Regions from separate parts of the Bradyrhizobium diazoefficiens genome, predicted to be linked through region 1. Evidence: predicted binding sites of a transcription regulator. Region 1 holds the regulator's gene; each other region holds the start of a gene.
What was found. The regulator LexA, encoded in region 1, represses DNA repair genes until DNA is damaged. The targets are predictions, from matches to a motif close to TGTTCNNNNTGTGTTCNG.
Positions count from the first base shown of each region.

Region 2: JJC00_RS33990 (ribonuclease T2 family protein) is a predicted target of LexA. The motif match lies at 1,611-1,628, and genes of this name have one in related genera.
Region 3: JJC00_RS01145 (YifB family Mg chelatase-like AAA ATPase) is a predicted target of LexA. The motif match lies at 1,202-1,219, and genes of this name have one in related genera.
Region 4: dinB (DNA polymerase IV) is a predicted target of LexA. The motif match lies at 2,713-2,730, and genes of this name have one in related genera.

Region 1 is NZ_CP067102.1:4,181,416-4,186,200, reverse strand. Features, by position in the region: gene JJC00_RS19495 (alpha-hydroxy acid oxidase) at 1-238, shown strand, start outside; gene JJC00_RS19490 (HAD family hydrolase) at 253-879, shown strand; gene JJC00_RS19485 (hypothetical protein) at 1,017-1,232, shown strand; gene JJC00_RS19480 (molybdopterin molybdotransferase MoeA) at 1,418-2,629, shown strand; gene lexA (transcriptional repressor LexA) at 2,805-3,506, shown strand; gene JJC00_RS19470 (hypothetical protein) at 3,701-3,904, shown strand; gene JJC00_RS19465 (hypothetical protein) at 4,096-4,530, shown strand; gene JJC00_RS19460 (ComEC/Rec2 family competence protein) at 4,541-4,785, opposite strand, start outside.
Region 2 is NZ_CP067102.1:7,293,126-7,297,910, reverse strand. Features, by position in the region: gene JJC00_RS33995 (23S rRNA (adenine(2030)-N(6))-methyltransferase RlmJ) at 1-705, opposite strand, end outside; gene JJC00_RS33990 (ribonuclease T2 family protein) at 864-1,565, opposite strand; gene JJC00_RS33985 (hypothetical protein) at 1,701-2,165, opposite strand; gene JJC00_RS33980 (hypothetical protein) at 2,348-2,653, shown strand; gene JJC00_RS33975 (DUF3617 domain-containing protein) at 2,699-3,229, shown strand; gene JJC00_RS33970 (ATP-binding protein) at 3,246-4,634, opposite strand; gene JJC00_RS33965 (response regulator) at 4,654-4,785, opposite strand, start outside.
Region 3 is NZ_CP067102.1:264,436-269,220, forward strand. Features, by position in the region: gene JJC00_RS01135 (tetratricopeptide repeat protein) at 1-650, opposite strand, end outside; gene JJC00_RS01140 (PilZ domain-containing protein) at 795-1,040, opposite strand; gene JJC00_RS01145 (YifB family Mg chelatase-like AAA ATPase) at 1,267-2,805, shown strand; partial or broken gene JJC00_RS01150 (hypothetical protein) at 2,903-3,377, shown strand; gene JJC00_RS01155 (ATP-binding protein) at 3,560-4,785, shown strand, end outside.
Region 4 is NZ_CP067102.1:1,223,645-1,228,429, reverse strand. Features, by position in the region: gene JJC00_RS05745 (ABC transporter ATP-binding protein) at 1-456, shown strand, start outside; gene JJC00_RS05740 (disulfide bond formation protein B) at 535-1,077, opposite strand; tRNA gene JJC00_RS05735 (tRNA-Leu) at 1,235-1,319, shown strand; gene dinB (DNA polymerase IV) at 1,423-2,670, opposite strand; gene JJC00_RS05725 (S1C family serine protease) at 2,834-4,048, opposite strand; gene JJC00_RS05720 (NuoB/complex I 20 kDa subunit family protein) at 4,276-4,785, opposite strand, start outside.

The DNA of each region.
Region 1 (4,785 bases):
CGCCGACCTCGTCGGCATCGGCCGGCTGCAGTGCTGGGCCCTGGCGGCGGCCGGCGAGACCGGCGTGACGCGGATGCTCGAGCTGCTCGAGGACGAGGTGCTGCGCTGCCTCGGCCTCCTGGGCGCCACCTCGTTCGCCGAGGTCAACACATCCTGCCTGCACCAGGCCACTGCCACCAATGCGCCGAGCGTATTCAGCGCATTCCCGCTGTTCGACCACGAGCCCTATCGATACTGACGAGACAGGACGCAATGACATCTCTCTCTCCCGGCAGCGCGGACGCGCTTCTGTTCGATCTCGGGCGCGTGGTGCTCGATATCGATTTCTCCCGGGCGATCGCCTGCTGGGCGGGACATGCAGGCCTCGAGCCCGAGGCCATCGTGGCGCGCTATGAGCGTGACAGCGAGGCTTACCAGCTGCACGAGGTCGGCAAGATCAGCGACGAGGACTATTTCCAGTCGCTGCGCTCATCGCTCGGCATCGGCATTTCGGATGCGCAATTTCTGGAGGGATGGAACGCGATCTTCGCCGGCGAGATGCCCGACATCGCGGAATTGCTGCCGCGCGCGGCGAAGCAGATGCCGCTCTATGCCTTCTCCAACACCAACCGCCCGCACGTGGATCATTTCTCGAAAGAGTATGCAGATCTGCTCGGCCATTTCCGCGAGCTGTATCTGTCCTCCAGCATCGGCCTGCGCAAACCGGATGCGGAAGCTTTCGACCACGTCGTCGCCGCGATGGGGGTACCCGCGAACCGGATCGTGTTCTTCGATGACCTCGCCGCGAACGTCGAAGGCGCCCGCGCCCGCGGGCTGATGGCGGTGCATGTCACCTCGCCCCGCGACGTCGGCATCGCACTGAAGGCGCTGGGGATCTGACCGCCGATTCCAGAACAATTGCATCCGGAAATGAGGAAACCACTCTGTGCATTTTTGTACAGAGTTCCGGGAACGGAATGCCCGCTTCCGGACTCTAGAGTCCGTTGGGAAGTCTACGAACGAACGGACGTATCATCGTGTTGGGCAAAACCTACCTCACCAAGCAGGCCTCGCTGCTGGTCAAATTCGCCAAGACCACCTCGGATTCCGAGCTTTCCGCCAAGCTGATGAGCAAGGCCGCCGACCTGAAAGCCCAGGCCGATCCGATGCCCGACAGCGATCAGAGTCCCCAGGCGCCCGACGTCGCTGAAGACGGAAGCTCGGCAAGGGGAAATCCTATAACGCCGTCGTGATACCCGGCGCGGCGCCTCAGCGAAACTTGGAAGCCATGCGCGAGCGCTACGATCTCACGCGCGCCGAAGCCGCTTTCCCGCTGGAGATCGTCAAAGGCGGCGGCCATTTTGCCTCGGCGCCCGCACTCGGCTAGAACGCTTGCCGTAACGTGATCGTTGCGTTGCCCAAGCAGGAGCTTTCACCCGTGGCCCTCATGCCGGTTTCCGATGCGCTCGCTGCCGTGCTCGCGGGTGCGGAGCCGCTGCCCGAGGAATCGGTCGCGCTCGACGCGGCCTTCCATCGCGTGCTTGCGCGCGACGTCGCGGCGCGGCGGACGCAGCCGCCGCAGGCGATGTCGGCGATGGATGGCTATGCCGTCCGCGCGGCCGATGCGGCCAGGATTGACACGCAGCTCGCCGTCATTGGCGAGGTCGCTGCCGGCCGTCCGTTTGCGGGAACTGTCGGCGCCGGCGAAGCGGTCCGGATCTTCACTGGTGGCGTCGTTCCCGACGGCGCTGATGCAGTCGTGATCCAGGAGGATACCGTCGCCGATGGCGAGCGCATCGCGATCAAGGAGGCAGCCGTCACCGGGCGGCACATTCGGCCGGCCGGCATCGATTTCTCCGAGAGTGACGTGCTGCTGCACAAGGGCGCCCGGCTCACCGAGCGCGACCTCGCGCTCGCCGCCGGCATGAACCACCCGCACCTTAGCGTCCAGCGTCGTCCAAAGGTCGCGATTCTCGCCACCGGCGACGAGCTGGTGATGCCGGGCGCCACGCCCGGCCATGGCCAGATCGTCTATTCCAATGGCTACGCCTTGCATGCGCTCGCCCGCAGCGAGGGGGCTGACACCATCGACCTCGGGATTGCGGCCGACACGCTTGCCGCCACCACCGCCGGCATCCGCCGCGCGCGCGAATCCGGCGCCGACATCCTGATCACCACGGGCGGTGCCTCGGTCGGCGACCACGATCTGGTGCAGCAGGCGCTCCGCGACGAAGGCACGTCGATGGCGTTCTGGAAGATCGCGATGCGGCCGGGCAAGCCGATGATGAACGGGCAGCTCGGGGCGATGCGCGTGATCGGCCTGCCCGGCAATCCCGTGTCATCCTATGTTTGCGGCTTCCTGTTCATGGTGCCGCTGATTCGCGCGTTGTCGGGCCGTTCGATGGTTCATCACCGCCGCGAACGCGCCGTGCTCGGCCGCGACGTCGGCGCCAATGACCAGCGCGAGGATTATCTGCGCGCCCGCCTCGATGTGCGTGATGACGGCACGCTGATCGCCCTTCCCGTCAATCGCCAGGACTCCTCGCTGCTTGCGAATCTCGCTGCGGCACAGGCACTTCTCGTGCGCGAACCGTTCGCACCGAAGGCCGAAGCGGGAGCGCCCTGCGAGGTGCTGCGACTGCCCGTTTGAGCGCTTCGTTCGCAACCGTTCCGCGAACTTTGTCGCGTTCACGGTAAATTAAGCAGTTGCGGAACATGTATCGAACATATAGTGTCCGTTCATGATTTGTTTCGAGCGTGCAGCGGCTTATTGCCGAATTCACGTCTCGGAATCGAACGACATCAACCGGGGGATTTTGGTCGAGATGTTAACGCGCAAACAATACGAGCTCCTGCGGTTCATCAGCGAGCGCCTGAAGGAAAGCGGCGTGCCGCCCTCCTTCGACGAGATGAAGGACGCGCTCGATCTGCGCTCGAAATCGGGCATCCATCGCCTGATCACTGCGCTCGAGGAGCGCGGCTTCATCCGGCGCCTGCCCAACCGCGCCCGCGCCATCGAGGTGATCAAGCTGCCTGAGCTCCAGGCCGCCGCCGGCAGCCGCCGCGGCTTCACGCCGAGCGTCATCGAAGGCAATCTCGGCAAGGTACGCACGACGTCGAGCCCGCCCGCCGACGAGGGTGAGCGTCCCGTTGCGGTGCCCGTGATGGGCCGGATCGCGGCCGGTACGCCGATCGAGGCGTTGCAGACCCGCAGCCACACCATCAGCGTCCCGCCCGACATGCTCGGCTCGGGCGAGCATTACGCGCTCGAAGTGCGTGGCGACTCAATGGTGGAAGCCGGCATTCTCGATGGCGACATGGCGCTGATCCAGCGCAACGAGAGCGCCGACACCGGCGACATCGTCGTCGCCCTGATCGACGACGAGGAAGCAACCTTGAAGCGTTTCCGCCGCCGTGGCGCCTCGATCGCGCTCGAGCCGGCGAATGCGGCCTATGAGGTCCGCATCCTGCCGCCCAACCGGGTCAAGATCCAGGGCAAGCTGATCGGGCTGTACCGCAAGTACTGAGCGCGTCAAGTACTGAGCGCGTCGCAATCGACGACCACCATCAACGATTGGAGCGGACGATTGTCCGCTCCGGCTGGATAGTCTTTCTGGTTTTGCACAGATTATCCGGCCCCCTCTCCAGCGCTACATCCTCGGCACGCCGCAACGAAGCACGCATCGCTTCGCAGGCCTTTAAGAAGACCGAGGAGGCCACCATGCGCAAGCTCGTATTGAGCACTGTCACGATGGCGCTGATCGCAGCATCAGCGTCGCAAGCCTTCGCGGCACAAAAGCCGCATCACGCCCACAAAGCTCCGCAGGCAACGAACGAACAATTCCGCGATGCCCGCAACGCCGTCACACGGCCCACCCCGCCGGCCTGGCCGTATGCGGGCTGGTCAGCGCCCGCAGGCCGTTGACCGAACGGCTCTCCAAATGCATGAGAGCAGGCTTTGTTCCTCACGTATTTGAAAAAGATATTGTGATGGCGGCTTGCGGATCCAAGCCGCAGATTTGCCCCCAACATCGCATATGATCACAGGCTTCCACTCTGATAGAGGCCTGCGCCTCAGAAGAGGCGCGGTGCTCTATCCCGATTGAGGAGCACCCGATGTGTGACTATAGCCTGCATGCCGTCGCGACCCGTCCCGCAGAGGTTGGCGAGACGATCGTCACGACAACGTTCCGTGGCACCTCGACGCGCGGCTTCGCTTCCGAAGCCGACATGTCAGTTGCGGTCTGCCTGCTGCCGGGAACGGAGCTCGCCTTCGCCGACAACGTCCGCTACGATAATCGCTGGATCTGGACGCGCACCGTCAACTCGCGCGTCGGCAAGTTCGGCAAGGTCGATCCGCACGTTCCTGATCGTCATCACGACGCGATCGAATTCCCCGACGGCAAATACGTGCTGGTGACGCAGCTCGTGGAAGGCCAGCGTGCAACCGTGCTGCAGCTGCCCGTGACGCAGCCGCTCGGCGAGCGCGAGCACAAGCCGCATGTCATCGCCGACAGCCACTCGACGTCCCCGCGTCTGCCGATCGGCTGATAGGTCGACCTCAGTCCTCGGCCTGAAGGTCGGCCTCTGACGGCGTTGCGTCTTTGGCGCGCGGAGCCGCCGACCTTGGCATGAGGGTCCGTTCGAAATCTCCATCGCCGGCCGCCGCCGGCGACCAGGGGCGGTTTGCACCCCTCGACTTCACCGCCGCAATCGCAAAACCGTCGCCACGCTGCGTCAGCGCCAGCGCGCCCTGGCGCGCGAGACGCGGCCGATCGACCACCATGGCACCGCAATCCGGCGGCG
Region 2 (4,785 bases), 3.1 Mb from region 1:
CGGTGCAACGCTGAATTCAAGACGCAGACACTTTCCCGGCGTCTTTGCTGCGGCTGCGGTCCGCGCCACCAGTTGCGCCAGCGTGTCGGTGGCGCGTCGGCTCTTGGCGGGGTACCAGATTACATAGATACCGGTCGGCCATTTCGCGTAGGCGGTGGAGAAGGCCTCGCCGAGCTTTTCGAACTCGTCCTTTGCCTCGAAGGGCGGGTCAATCAGTACCAGCCCGCGCCGCTCCTTCGGCGGCACGAACGCCGGCAGCGCCATCCAGCCGTCGAGATCGACCACGCGGGCCTGTTCGTCGCGCCGCAACACGTCGATCAACGCCTTGCGCGCCTTCGGCTCGAGCTCGCAAGCCACGAGCCGGTCCTGCGGCCGCATCAGCCCGCGCGCGATCAAGGGCGAGCCGGGATAGGCTTTGAGCTCGCCCTTTGGGTTGAAGGCGCGAACGATGTCGAGATAGGGCTTGGTCAGTGCGACTGTCTCATTCGTGAAGCGCGCCTGCATGAGCCGCGCGATCCCTGTCAGCCACTCGCCGCTGCGGCGCGCCTCGTCGCTGTCGAGATCATAGAGGCCGGCACCGGCGTGGGTGTCGATGACGCGGAAGGCGGCCGGCTTGTCCTGCAAATAGGTCAGGATGCGTGCCAGCACGATGTGCTTGATGACATCGGCGAAGTTGCCGGCGTGAAAGGCGTGGCGGTAGTTCATGGCGGAGAGTTACGACATCGCGCGATGAAAGTAACTGCTGTCATTCCGGGGCGGTGCGTTAGCACCGAGCTATGGTGCGCAATTGCGCACCTTAGAATCTCGAGATTCCGTGTTCGACGCGTCGCATGCCCCGAAATGACGATGAGAGGTCCCGCTCTCTAACCACCCCTGACCGGCGGCATCGTCACCTGGTCGCGGCGGCAGGCGCGGCGGTCGAGTTCTTCGCAGGGGCGGAACTGCAAATCCTTGCTCAGGCAGATGCGGATCTCGGACAGCCGGGTCCGGTTGCAGGTGACCGAGACAGCGGCGCTGCTCAGGCCCGGATTGGCCTTGATGAAGGCTTCTTCGACGTCGGCCGGAGCGACGGTCTTGGCCTCCGACAAATCGAGATATTCGGCCGGGATCTTGATCGCGGCGCGCGCCTTGCGGATCGTCTCGAAATAATTGCGGCCATCGAGCCCGGAGCAGGTGCCGTGCTTGTCCCACTCGTTGAAGATCAGCCCCGGCGCCGGCATCAGATCGAGCATCGCGGAGACGATGTTGCGGTTCAGCCGCGGCGACGGCCGCTGGCAGTATTCCGGAAAGCCGTTCTCATATTGCGGCCACAGCCCGTGCACCACGAAGGAATAGGGTCGTCCCTCGCACTGGATATTCGAGCGCCCGCCACCGCGACCGCGCTCGGCCGCCTCCTCGCAGAAGGACGGCGACCACGACAGCGACAGCACATAGAAGTCGAATTCGCCGGGTGCGTTCTGCCGCTTGTCCTGGGCCTTCGCGCCGCCGGCCCACGAGATCAGCCCGGCGGCAAGGGTCAGCGAGATCACGAGACGGGAGAACGAATGCAATCTAAAGTGAAACATGGCAACGCCCCTCAACTAGACTGTGCAATCAGCCTAGCAGGCAATAAGAACATTTCAAGAACAAATTTCAGGCGACCGACGATTGGCCGCGTGGCCGGTCCGAATCAGGACCTTGTCGAATCAAGGCTTGTCGAATCAAGGCTTGGCGGCGCGACAGGACGGATTGTAGGCCCAGTTGCGGTCGAGCCCGACCACGCACCATTCGACGCCCTGGCCGTAACCGGCAAAGCCGCCATCCTCGACGATCGAGAAGTGCACCCTGCGCATCTTGCCGTCATTGAGCATGGCCTCGCCGGTGCAGTAGCGGCGCGGAATGTTGTCGGACGCCCAGGGCCGGAATGCGGTCTCGTGAACGGCCGAGAAGCCCTCGATCTTCAACGGCGAATTCCAGAACGAGCTTTCCTTCTCCCAGAACTGGGTCGCGATCGTCGGCAGCGCCTTCTCGCAATCGGCGACATTGCCATCGTAGCGCGGGCCGCTGAGCCAGAAGTTCAGCTCCAGCGGGTTGGCAGCCCTGGCCTCACCGGGCGACAGCGCTCCGAACATCAGGCCGAGAACGGCGGCAAAGCGAAGCGATTTCGGGGAGGTCGAGGCGCGCATGGGCAATCCAGACAGCATGATCTGCGGAGATTGGACGGTGCCGCGAAGGGCGGGGGAGGTCAAGTGCAGCGCGGCAACACTTGGCCAGGAGTTGATCACAACCTCGCAGTCAACCGGCCTTCCGTTCTTTCCACGGCCGCCGCGGCACCGTAAACTGCCGCCAACCAATCGGAGTGACGGGAATGCGAATCATTGCGGCCGCGGGCCTTCTTGCCAGCCTGGTTGTCTCGGGGATGATGGCGAGCCAGTCGGCACGCGCCGACATCCTTCCGGTGCCGCCTTTCAAGGGCAACGACACCGGCGGCATCATCGCCTATTCCATGGCAACGCAGACCGATGCGCGCCAGGTCGCGGTCGATCACTGCGCGCGCTACGGCAAGGTGGTCAAATTCCTCGCTGTGCAGGCCTATGAGGGCGGCTACATCTCGTTCTCGTGCCGCTGGGTGCCCTATGGCGCGGCCGAGCGGCCGATCCGCACGCTCTACTGAGGCGTTTTTCGGAAAGCCAGGATCTCTCGGCCGGGAGTCTCTCGCATGACGCGCAAGCTTGCTTTGCTCGGATCAGCCGTTTGCTTCGTGTTGTCGGCAGGGAGCGCCGTCGCTGACGATCTGCCGGTGCGCAAGGCCGGTTTGTGGGAATTGAAGATGGTCAGGACCGGCTCGGCGATGCCGGAAATGACCATGCAGCATTGCACCGACGAGGCCGTCGACAAGGAGATGAACAACAACATCTCGCCGATGGCCAAGCAGGTCTGCTCCAAGCAGGACATCAAGAAGACGGCGACCGGCTATGTCAGCGATTCCGAGTGCAGCGTCGCCGGCATGTCCACGACCTCGCATGCCGAGATATCAGGCGATTTCAATTCGGCCTACACGGTGAAGACCTCGTCGCATGCGCAAGGCGGCGCGGTCGGTGCCGCGGGGCGCGACACCACCATGACGCTCGAAGCGAAATGGCTCGGAGCCTGCAAGCCGGACCAGAAGCCCGGCGACATCGTGATGCCCGGCGGCTTCAAGATGAACGTCCGCGACGTCGACAAGCTGAAGGCGCTGCTGCCGAAGTAGGTGAGGGCTATTGCAGCTACACCGGTATCCGCACGCTCGCCCTTAATCCGCCCATCGGGCTGTCGCCGAGCGTGATGTCGCCGCCATGCGAGCGGGCGATGTCGCGGGCGATCGCGAGGCCTAGGCCCGTGCCGCCTTCGTCCTGGTTGCGGGCGTTGTCCAGCCGCAGGAACGGCTTGAACACTTCCTCGCGCAAATGCGCGGGGATGCCGGGACCGTCGTCGTCGACCGTGATGGTGAGATAGCGGTGATCGCGCTGGCCGGAAATGGCGATGGCCCTGCCGTAGCGCGCGGCATTGGTGACGAGGTTGGCGAGGCAGCGCTTGAACGAGGCCGGCTTCACCGTGACCACGGGCAGGCCGCTGAACGTCACCGTCGCGGTGTGGCCGTGGCGTTCGGCATCGCTGCGCAACTCCTCGAGCGCCTGCGCCATGTCGGTCGGCTGCGACTGCTCGCCGGAATCGCCACGGGCGAACGCAAGGTAATCCTCCAGCATCATCGACATCTCGTCGACGTCCTTGCGCATGCCCTCGAGCTCGGGATTGTCGCCGATCAGCGCCAGCTCGAGCTTGAAGCGGGTGAGGATCGTGCGCAAATCGTGGCTGACGCCGGCGAGCATCGCGGTGCGCTGCTCCATCGCGCGCTCGATGCGCGACTTCATCTCGAGGAAGGCGCCCGCGGCGCGCCGCACCTCGCGCGCGCCGCGGGGCCTGAAGTTCGGCGCCTCGCGGCCCTTGCCGAAACTCTCGGCGGCGTCCGCAAGCCGCAGGATCGGCTTGATCTGGTTGCGCAGGAACAGGACCGACACGATCAGGAGGATTGACGATGTCCCGACCATCCAGAACAGGAAGATTTCCGAGTTCGAGGCGTAGGCGGCGCTGCGCTGTGCGAACACGCGCATCACGGCATCGTCGAGCTGGATGCGGATCTCGACAAGGTTGGAACGGCCGACCGTGTCGATCCAGAACGAACGCCCGATCTGGCGGCCGAGCTGCACCGACAGCGTCTGGTCGAGCAGCGAGAAAAACGGCTTTGGTCCCGGCGGCGGCATGTCACCGGCCGGCAGGAAGTCGACGACGAGACCGAGACGCTGCTGCGCGATGCGGCGGATCTGATCGCGGTCCTTGTCCTGCGGATAACCCTTGTAGACGTCGATCAGCGCGGCGATGTCCTGCACCACTGCGGCTGACAGCCGGCGCGTCACCGTGTTCCAGTGCCGCTCCATGAACACGAAGGCGACGACCGATTGCAGGATCACCATCGGCACGATCATGATCAGCAGTGCGCGCGCGTAGAGGCCGGTCGGCATCCAGCCCTTGAACGCGTTGCCCATCCAGCCATTGGCGGCGGAGACGCGCCCGGCGGCGCTCTTGAGCAGCGTCAGGCCGGTATCGATCGTGCTCATCGGTCGTGCTTCACTTGATCTATGGCGAGGCTACCAGCCGGTAGCCGATGCCGCGCACCGCCTGAAGGAACAGCGGATTGGCTGGATCGGTCTCGATCTTGCGCCGGAGGCGATTGATCTGCACGTCGACGGCGCGCTCGTTGACGCTGCC
Region 3 (4,785 bases), 3.9 Mb from region 1:
AGCACCAGCGCGAGATTGGCTCGCACGCGGGAATCGGCCGGGTTGCGCTGATAGGCGCGGCGCATGGTGTCCTCGGCCCGCGGCAGATTGTTCTGGAGCATGTAGGACAGGCCGAGATTGGACAAGACCTGCGGCTCGTCCGGCACGATCTTCAGCGCCGAGGCATAATATTGCTGCGCTTCCTCGTTGCGGCCGAGCTGATCGAGCGCGGCGCCCTGCGCCGACAGGATGTGCCAATCGGGATCCTCGGGCGTATGCGCGCGGCTGAGCACGTCGAAGGCCTGTTGGAAATTGCCGTTGTCGGCGAGCGCGCGGCCGTAGCCGGCAAGCAGCGCCTTGTTGCTGGGATGGGCGAGCACGGCCTGCTCCATCACCGCGACGGCCTGGGCACGCTGGCCGGTCTCGCGCAGCGCCTTGCCGTAGGCGAGGGCGATGTTGGGATCGCTGGGCCTGGCGCGATAGCGCTCGCGCAAGCCGTCCATGTCGGGCTTGGCGTCCGCCGTAGCGGCAGGTTCCGATTTCCCGCCGACGCCGAGCGCGCCGGTCACATCCTCCAGGCTCGTGGTCTGGCAACCGCCGAGGACGAGCACCAGGAGTGCAGGCAACAGCAATCTCGCCGGGGGAGAGACGAGGGACGAACGCTTGGACATACTCTGATCACCGCCGGCGGACTGATCAGAGATGCTTTGCCGATTAACGCTAAATTCCCGTTAAGGAAACGCGCCTGTGTGACTTTAATGTTTGCGCATGATCTTTTCGGAAAACCGCTTCACACTTTTCCGGATCATGCGCGTCTAGTCCGTGAATTCAGCACCAAATTCGCAGCCGATGCGCCAGCGCAGGCGGCATTGGCGGGAATAATCAGGCGCGAAGATGATGGTGAATTGCGGCGGCACTTCCAGAAACTCCGCCACGACCTTCACGCCGCCATCCGAGATATCGGTGATCGTGCAGTCCCGTGGCAGCGAGCCCGCGCCAAAATGAATCTTGGCAAGCCGGGTACATACCCGACGTTCGCTTCTGCGGCGATTTGCAAGCATTTGAATTGTTCACCCGTTAGACCACGGCCCATCCCGCAGCCCTAGGAGTAGCGGACATTCGTTGGAATGTGCTGAGCGTAGCCGCTCGCATTCGAGGCGTAGTCGAAGCTTAGTGTCTTCGTCCCGTTTACCGGTCGGTAGGGATTGCGGCGCCTCGCCTTTGTTCTTGCATTGTTCTTGTCAGGGCCATCGACCTCTGCTACCCTCGATTGTGCGAGGGGGCAGCATGGTCCAGCGGGTTTCGACAGTCGCCTTTGAAGGGATCGAGGCCCGCGCGGTCGACGTGCAGGTGCAGGTCGCGCCGGGCCTGCCGGCGTTCGCCATCGTCGGCCTTCCCGACAAGGCCGTGTCGGAGGCGCGCGAGCGGGTCCGCTCGGCGCTGATCGCCTCGGGCCTGGCGCTGCCGGCGCGACGGATCATCGTCAATCTCGCGCCGGCCGACCTGCCCAAGGAAGGCAGCCATTACGACCTGCCGATCGCCCTCGGGCTAATGGCGGCGATCGGCGCAATCCCGCCGGATGCGCTGACCGGCTTTACCGTGCTCGGCGAGCTTGGCCTCGACGGCTCGATCGCGCCGGTGGCCGGCGTTTTGCCCGCCGCGATCGGCGCCAATGTGCGCGAGGAAGGTCTGATCTGTCCGGCGGCCTGCGGCTCGGAAGCCGCATGGGCGAGCCCGGATATCCAGATCGTCGCCGCACACTCGCTGATTCAGATCGCCAATCATTTCAAGGGCACGCAGGTGTTGTCGCGGCCCGTGCCGAAAGTCCACGAAGCCGCCGCCTCGCCGCTCGATTTGCGCGACATCAAAGGCCAGGAGAGCGCCAAGCGCGCGCTGGAGATCGCAGCCGCGGGTGGGCATCACCTCCTGATGATCGGCGCGCCCGGTGCCGGCAAATCGATGCTGGCGGCGCGCCTGCCTTCGATCCTGCCGCCGCTGTCGCCTGGCGAATTGCTCGAGGTCTCGATGATCGCCTCCGTCGCCGGCGAGATCGAGGGTGGCGCGCTGACATCGCAGCGGCCGTTCCGCTCACCGCATCATTCCGCCAGCATGGCCGCACTCACCGGCGGCGGCGCGCGGGCAAAGCCCGGCGAGATCTCGCTCGCACATCAGGGCGTGCTGTTCCTCGACGAGCTGCCGGAATTCGATCCGCGCGTGCTGGATTCGCTGCGCCAGCCGCTGGAGAACGGCGAGGTCTCGGTCTCCCGCGCCAATCACCGCGTGACTTACCCCGCGCGCTTCATGCTGATCGCGGCGATGAACCCGTGCCGCTGCGGCAACGCGTTCGAGCCCGGCTATGCCTGCAAGCGCGGACGCATCGACCGCTGCAGCGGCGACTACCAGGCACGCATCTCCGGCCCGCTGATGGACCGCATCGATCTGCGCATCGAGGTCCCGGCCGTGACCGCGGCCGATCTGATCCTGCCGCCGCCGGCCGAAGGCTCCGCTGAGGTCGCCGCGCGCGTGGCGGCGGCGCGGGACATCCAGCTCGCGCGCTATGCGGATGCCGGCCTGCCGCAGGTCCGCACCAATGCCGAGGCGCCGGCCTCGGTCCTCGAAGACGTCGCCAAGCCCGACGCGCAGGGACAAAAGCTGCTGCGCGATGCCGCCGAAACCATGCGGCTGTCGGCGCGCGGCTATCACCGCGTGCTGCGAGTGGCGCGCACGCTCGCCGACCTCGATGGCGCCGACAAGATCGGCCGGCTGCATCTCGCCGAAGCGCTGTCCTACCGCGCACTCGCGGAGGATGTACGCCAGCTGGCGTGATCATTCCGCGCATCAACCCGGCGGTAACGAGTTTCCTTTACGCTCTGCAAACCATAAGGCCCATCAGTTCCAGTCCGGGCCCGGCGAGTAGAGTGTCATGTTGCGTTTCAAGATCCTGGCCTCAGTGGTTCCCCCTGTTGGCGGCCGCGGTGTTCGCTCGCAACGAGATCGGATCGGTCTCGCATCCCTGCATCGCCCTCGGCGACACCTCGGTCGAGCTGACATCCCTGTTCTGGACGGCCGGCGTCCATGTCGCCTTCACCGACGATCTGTCGCGGGCCACGGTGCGGGTCCAGATCACCGACGATGCGGATGCCGCGGACTTCGCCGTCGTGGACGACGGCCTCGGATCCGAGACCGAGTCCTGCCAGGCCAATCCGGCGACGCGCCTCATCACGATCGCCGCGCAGCCGGTTGATGGCGGCCCGGTGGTCTATCTTTCCGCTGATGGCCCGGCCGATTACCGGATCTATGTGCGCTCGAAGACGTTCTCGCAGCGCGAGGCCGCGGCGCTGATCGTCGGCGCACATGGCGGCCATCCCCCGCTGCCTCTCCAGGCCGCCTCGCTTTGAAGTTTGAGCATGATCTCTCTGGAAAACCGCTCCACACTTTTCCGGATCATGCTCTGAGGCGTTAACACCTCGTCAACCCTGTTTGGAGGCCGCCGCAAAGCCTCAAGCTGTTCGCAAGGTCGGCGAGACATCGTCGCAACGGCGGTGACGGGGTCTCGGTTAAGAATTCAGGGTCGGTGGCAATGGGTGGGATGTTCCGGATCAAGGTGCGCATGCGCCGCTTCAGGCGGCAGCACCCCCGAATTGCCTTCGCGATCCGCTCCTTCATGATCTTCTCGGCGACGTTTGGCGGCGCCTATGGCTTCGTCACCGGAAGCCGCACGCCGAATTCCGGCTACGATCCCAACACCTTTGCGATCGGCGCGAGCTTCCTGTTCGCGCTGGCCTGCCTTGGCTTGGCGACGCTTAGCATGCGGCTGCGTTTCGTCGCCAAGCGGATGCGCAAGCTCGCCGCCCACAACGAGGCGCTGATCGATCGCAATTGGGAGCTGAAGGAAGCCGAAGAGCGCGCCCGCAGCCTGTTCGAATCGCAGGGCGATCTGATCGTGCTGCGCGACCATCAGGGCCGCATCACCTTCGCCAACGACGCCTATTGCGCGCTGGCCGGGCAGGCGCGCAGCGCGCTGGTCGGCACGCGTTTTGATTTCGACGTGCTGGAGCAGGGCGACAGTGCGCGCGAAAGCAACGGCACGCGCATTCACGACCAGGGAATTTCCACTCCGCTCGGCGCACGCTGGATCGCCTGGCGCGAAGGGTTCGTGCGGCTCGATGCCGGCCAGCCCGCCGAACTGCAGAGTGTCGGCCGCGACGTCACCGACCGCACCGAGACCGAACGCGCGCTGTCCGATGCCCGCGACCAGGCCGACGCCGCCAACCGCGCCAAATCGCGCTTCCTCGCGATGGCCTCGCACGAGATCCGTAACCCCCTGAACGGCATCATCGGCATGGGCGGCCTCTTGCTCGACACCACGCTGACGCCGGAGCAGACGACTTACGCCCGGGCGGTGAAGACTTCGGGCGAAGCGCTGATGGCGCTGATCGAGGAGCTGCTCGACTATTCCAAGATCGAAGCCGGCAAGCTCGATCTCGACCAGCGTCCCTTTGCGCTCTCGATCTTGATCGAGGAGATCACCGAGCTGCTGGCCCCGCGCGCGCAGGCGAAAGACCTCGAGATCGCGGCCTATGTCGACGAGCGGCTTCCGCTGGAAGTCGTTGGCGATGCCGCACGGCTGCGCCAGGTGCTGCTCAACCTCGCCGGCAACGCCATCAAATTTACAGCTCACGGCGGCGTGGCGCTGATCGTCGAACCCGGCATCTGGCCGAACGAGATCAGTTTTCTGGTCCGCGATACCGGCATTGGCATCGCGCCGGACGCGCAGCAGCACATCTTCCGCGAATTCGAGCAGGC
Region 4 (4,785 bases), 3.0 Mb from region 1:
ATGAATGTCGAGGACAATCTCGAGCTAGGCGCTTTCCGCATCGAGAGAAGCAAGGCAAAGGCCTCGATGGAGCAGGTCTATGCGCTGTTCCCGCGGCTGAAGGAGCGGCGCAAGCAGCTCGCCGGCACGCTCTCCGGCGGCGAGCAGCAGATGCTCGCCATGGGCCGCGCGCTGATGGGCGCCCCGAAGCTCTTGATGCTGGACGAGCCGAGCCTCGGCCTTGCGCCGATCATCGTCGCCGACATTTTCCGCATCATCACTGAGCTGCGGGCGAGCGGCGTCTCCGTGCTGCTGGTCGAGCAGAACGCGCAGGCTGCGCTGAAGATCGCCGATCAGGCCTACGTGATGGAGCTCGGCGAGTTCGTGCTCAGCGGCAAAGCCAGCGACATCGCGGCGAATGAGCGGGTGGCGGCCAGCTATCTCGGCTTCCAGCACGAAGGTGAGAGCGTGCTGTAAAGCGCGACGAATTGGATTCGAGAGGCTGTCCCTGTTTCACCTCTCCCCAACGGGCCCCAACGGGAGAGGTGAAAGGCGCTACGCGCGCTTTGCCGTCCGCACGAATCCCCAGGCCGCGATCGCGGCCATCAGCAGCGAAATCAGCACGTTGTAGCCGGCCAGCGAGAGGCCGAGGAAGCGCCACTGCACCTCGTCGCAGCGCACCACCTTGACCGTGTCGAGCCGCGACAGCAGATCGCCGGCGCTGCCGAGATTGACAACCGGACCGGTGCATTCGGTCGGTCCCTTCCAAAATCCCCATTCGACGCCCGAGTGATAGGTGCCGAGGCCGGCATTGGCGAGCGCGGCCAGCGTAAGGATCGCGAGCCCGGCCAGCAGCAGCGGCCGTGGCGCGCCGCCCCTCGCCGCCAGCGCCGTGAGCGCACCGAGCGGGATCGCGAGATAGTAGGCGTAGCGCTGCTCGAGGCAGAGCGGACAGGGCAGGATCTCCAGCACGAGTTGGAAGAACCAGGCCCCCGCAATCGTCGCCGCCGCGATCAGGGTGACGGCCAGCGAGGCGGTCAGTGCAGGCGCACTGGCGGCCGGTCGAAATGCAGGTATTGCAGCACTCTGGGTCGTCACGGCGGCCTCTCCGGATCAGGCTTGGCTTTAAGGCTCTAACCCCGGCCCAAGCCCCTGTCGAGAACGCCCGGGATCACTTTGGCGCGGGTTGACCCCGGTTTTTCCATGGCTATAGTCCGCCGGCTTCGCGAGGCTTCCTTCCTGGGACCGACCGAGGGCCCCTGTGGCGGAACTGGTAGACGCGCTCGACTCAAAATCGAGTTCCGCAAGGAGTGCTGGTTCGATTCCGGCCAGGGGCACCAAACAGGCTGTTCAAGCCCGTTCCCAAGCGTCCGTAACCATCCGCGCAGTGCTCGGAAGCCCTTGAAAAAAGGCTCTTCGGCGTACATCGGTGTTCGGTGGCGGTCACAGGTCCTTTTCGGCGAGCTCGCGAAACTCGTCGGGAACGGAACGAGAGATACCCAGCGCGACCGAGCCATATCCAATCGCATCCCACCCGAAGCGATCGCGGATCTTGTCGACGGCACGGTCAGCCGCCCATCGTGCCATGCCAATTTTGCTGCCGGGGCGGCGGCGGTCATCGTGAAGTCCGAGCGGAAGCTCAAGCTCCAGATCCCAGCGCTCTTCGAGATGCGACACGGAGATCGCCAGGAGCGAGATGATCTTCTCATGATGGTGTTCTGCAAGGACCGCCCGCACGAGATCCTCGGCAATCTCGGCGAGGATCACGGTCGCGGAAATTGGTGCGTCGAGCGTTACTGACCGAGTAGCCGAATTCAGATTGCCGAAGCGAACGCGGACCGTCACGGTTCGACCAGGCCTGGATTTGGCGCGGAGCCGAGTGCCGATTCGGTCGGCAAGGTGAAGCAGGGTTGGTCGAAAAACTTGCTCTTCGGCAGGTTTCCTGCCAATGGCCGATTGTGCTCCTGCCGATCGGGCCCGGCGGTGAGCCTTGATTGCCCGTGGATCGCGATTCCACGCCAGTGCAGCAAGCTTCTCTCCGGCCGCGGGACCGAGCAACCGCTCGAGCGACCATCCGGGTGTCTTTGCCAGCTCGCCGATCGTCAGCACGCCCATCTCGGCGAGCCGCGCCTTCGTGACCGGGCCCACTCCCCACATCAGCTCGACGGGCAAGCGGTGAAGGAATTCGAGCTCTGTGTCGGGATCGACGACCACCAGCCCGTCGGGCTTGGCCACTTGCGAGGCAATCTTTGCCAGATGCTTGGTGCGCGCCACACCGACTGAGATTGGAAGGCCAAGCTCTGCCCGTACGCGCTGGCGGATCGTTCTCGCAATCTCGGCAGGCGGACCGAACAGATGGGTGCAGCCTGCGACGTCGGCAAACGCCTCGTCGATGGAGATCCGTTCCACAAGCGGCGTGAAATCGCCGATCACCTCGATGGCGGCGTCGCCCAATCGTTGGTATTCCCTAAAATGCCCACTGACAAAAGTGATTTGCGGACAGAGCTCGCGCGCCTGCCGTCCCGGCATGCCCCCGCGCACTCCGAAGGCCCGGGCCTCGTAAGAAGCTGCAAGCACAACCCCACCGCCGACGGCGATTGGTTTGCTGCGCAACGAAGGGTCAAGCAGTTGCTCTACCGAGGCATAGAAGGCATCCAAGTCCGCGTGCAGGATGGTGGCTGTCGTTGCCATCCCGATCGTTCGCCCGTGACGTTTCGAGGACGTTCCAGCAGAAAGAACATAATGAGAACATTGGTGGCAGGTGTCAAGCCACAGAGCTCGCTCGAAGCAACGAATGGCGTTTAGTCCAAGTCCTCCGCGCCCAATGCAACTCCACGCGAAGCCGCGTCTGGCGCTATCTTGGATCGGCCGCGGGCGAGCTGGATTGGTCGGGCAGCCGGCCCAAGGTCACGCTCAAGGAGCTCTCTTTTCCTTGCCGCAGCACAGTGAACTGCGCCGAAGAGCCGGGCGCCATCACATGGATCTTCTTGGTCAATTCGTTGGCGCTCTTGATCGGCTCATTACGTAACGAGGAGATCACGTCCCCGCTTCTTAAGCCGGCCTTCGCAGCCGGACCGTTGTCCTGAACACTGACCACGATCGCGCCATGAGGGTTGTTCGCGGCAAGACTCTCGGCGATGTCAGGGGTGACCGATTGAACTTCCGCCCCGATCCACCCGCGCGTCACCGCGCCCCTGTCCTTCAGTTGCGGTATCACCGCCTTGACCGTGTCGGCGGGGATTGCGAAAGCGATGCCCGCGGAGCCTCCCCCGGGTGAAAGGATCATGCTGTTGACGCCGACGACCTCACCCTGGGTATTGAAGCTCGGACCGCCGGAAGCGCCGTTGTTGATCGGCGCGTCGATCTGGAGGAAATCCTCCGACGAACTGATCTCGAGATTGCGCTCGCGCGCTGAAACGATACCGGCCGTAACCGAGCCCCCGAGTCCGAACGAATTGCCGACGGCAAGCACCCAATCACCGACGCGCGGTGGCTGGTCGGCGAGCTTTACATAAGCGAAATCGCTGCGCCCTTCGACTTTCATCAGGGCAAGATCGCTCAGCGCATCCTTTCCGATGACCTTGGCTGAATAGGTCTTGTTGTCACTGGTGCTGATCTCGGCCGTATCGCTGTCTTCAACGACGTGGCTGTTGGTCACGGCATAACCGTCCGGCGAGATGAGGAAGCCAGACCCCATCGAGACGAGTTCGCCCCTGTCCTGTCCCTGCTCGGGAGCATGCGGAGCCGAACTTTCGTTTCTGGGGCCACGCCGTCGATTCGGGAAAGCTTGGAGCGTTGCACCGGTCTTGGCGCTGACCGCGATCACAGCCGGTGCAACTTTCTCGGCGAGATCGGCGAAACTACCGGGTCCTGCATCATGGGAGGCGTCCGCAACTTGATGCTGCCATACCGCGTGCCCGGTCTCTGCGAGAGGTTGACCATGGAAATTGACGGCATGTCCCTGCGCCAGGCTTGCGATCATAAGGATCGCAACAGCGACTGTTCCGCCGATCGCGGAGGGTCGACGCCAATCGCGAATTAAACCCGCGCGAGCTATCTCTGCTTCCATCGCTTGTTCCCATTTGACCGACGTGGACGCCACCGCATCGCACCCCCGCGCTCTCGAATGCAGCGGCAGTGCCGGATGTGCGGACTAAATCGACCCAACAAGACTGCCGCCGGGCAGTTCCACCGGCGATATGTTGTTGCCTGTCGCGGCGGTAGCGCTCGGCCTCGTCACGACGAGCATCGTGTTTGACCTGAGCTGAAGCGGCCGCCGCACACAGTAGGTCAAATTCAACGCTCGATCGTCCCGGTCCGGCGGATCTTCTTTTGCAGAAGCATCACGCCGTAGAGCAGCGCCTCTGCCGTCGGTGGACAACCGGGAACGTAGATGTCGACGGGAACAATGCGATCGCACCCGCGGGTCACCGAATAGGAATAGTGATAGTAACCCCCACCATTGGCGCATGACCCCATCGAGATCACATATCGCGGTTCCGGCATCTGGTCGTACACTTTGCGCAGTGCAGGTGCCATTTTGTTGCATAACGTGCCGGCCACGATCATGACATCCGACTGTCTCGGGCTGGCGCGCGGCGCAAATCCGAACCGCTCCGCGTCGTAGCGCGGCATCGCCATCTGCATCATTTCGATTGCGCAACAGGCGAGCCCGAACGTCATCCACATCAATGAGCCGCTTCGCGCCCAGGTGATGAGGTCATCGGCCGCCGTGATAAAGAAGCCCTTGTCGGCGAGATCAACCCTGATGGCGCCGAAAAACTCGTCACTTATCGGCTTGCCGGT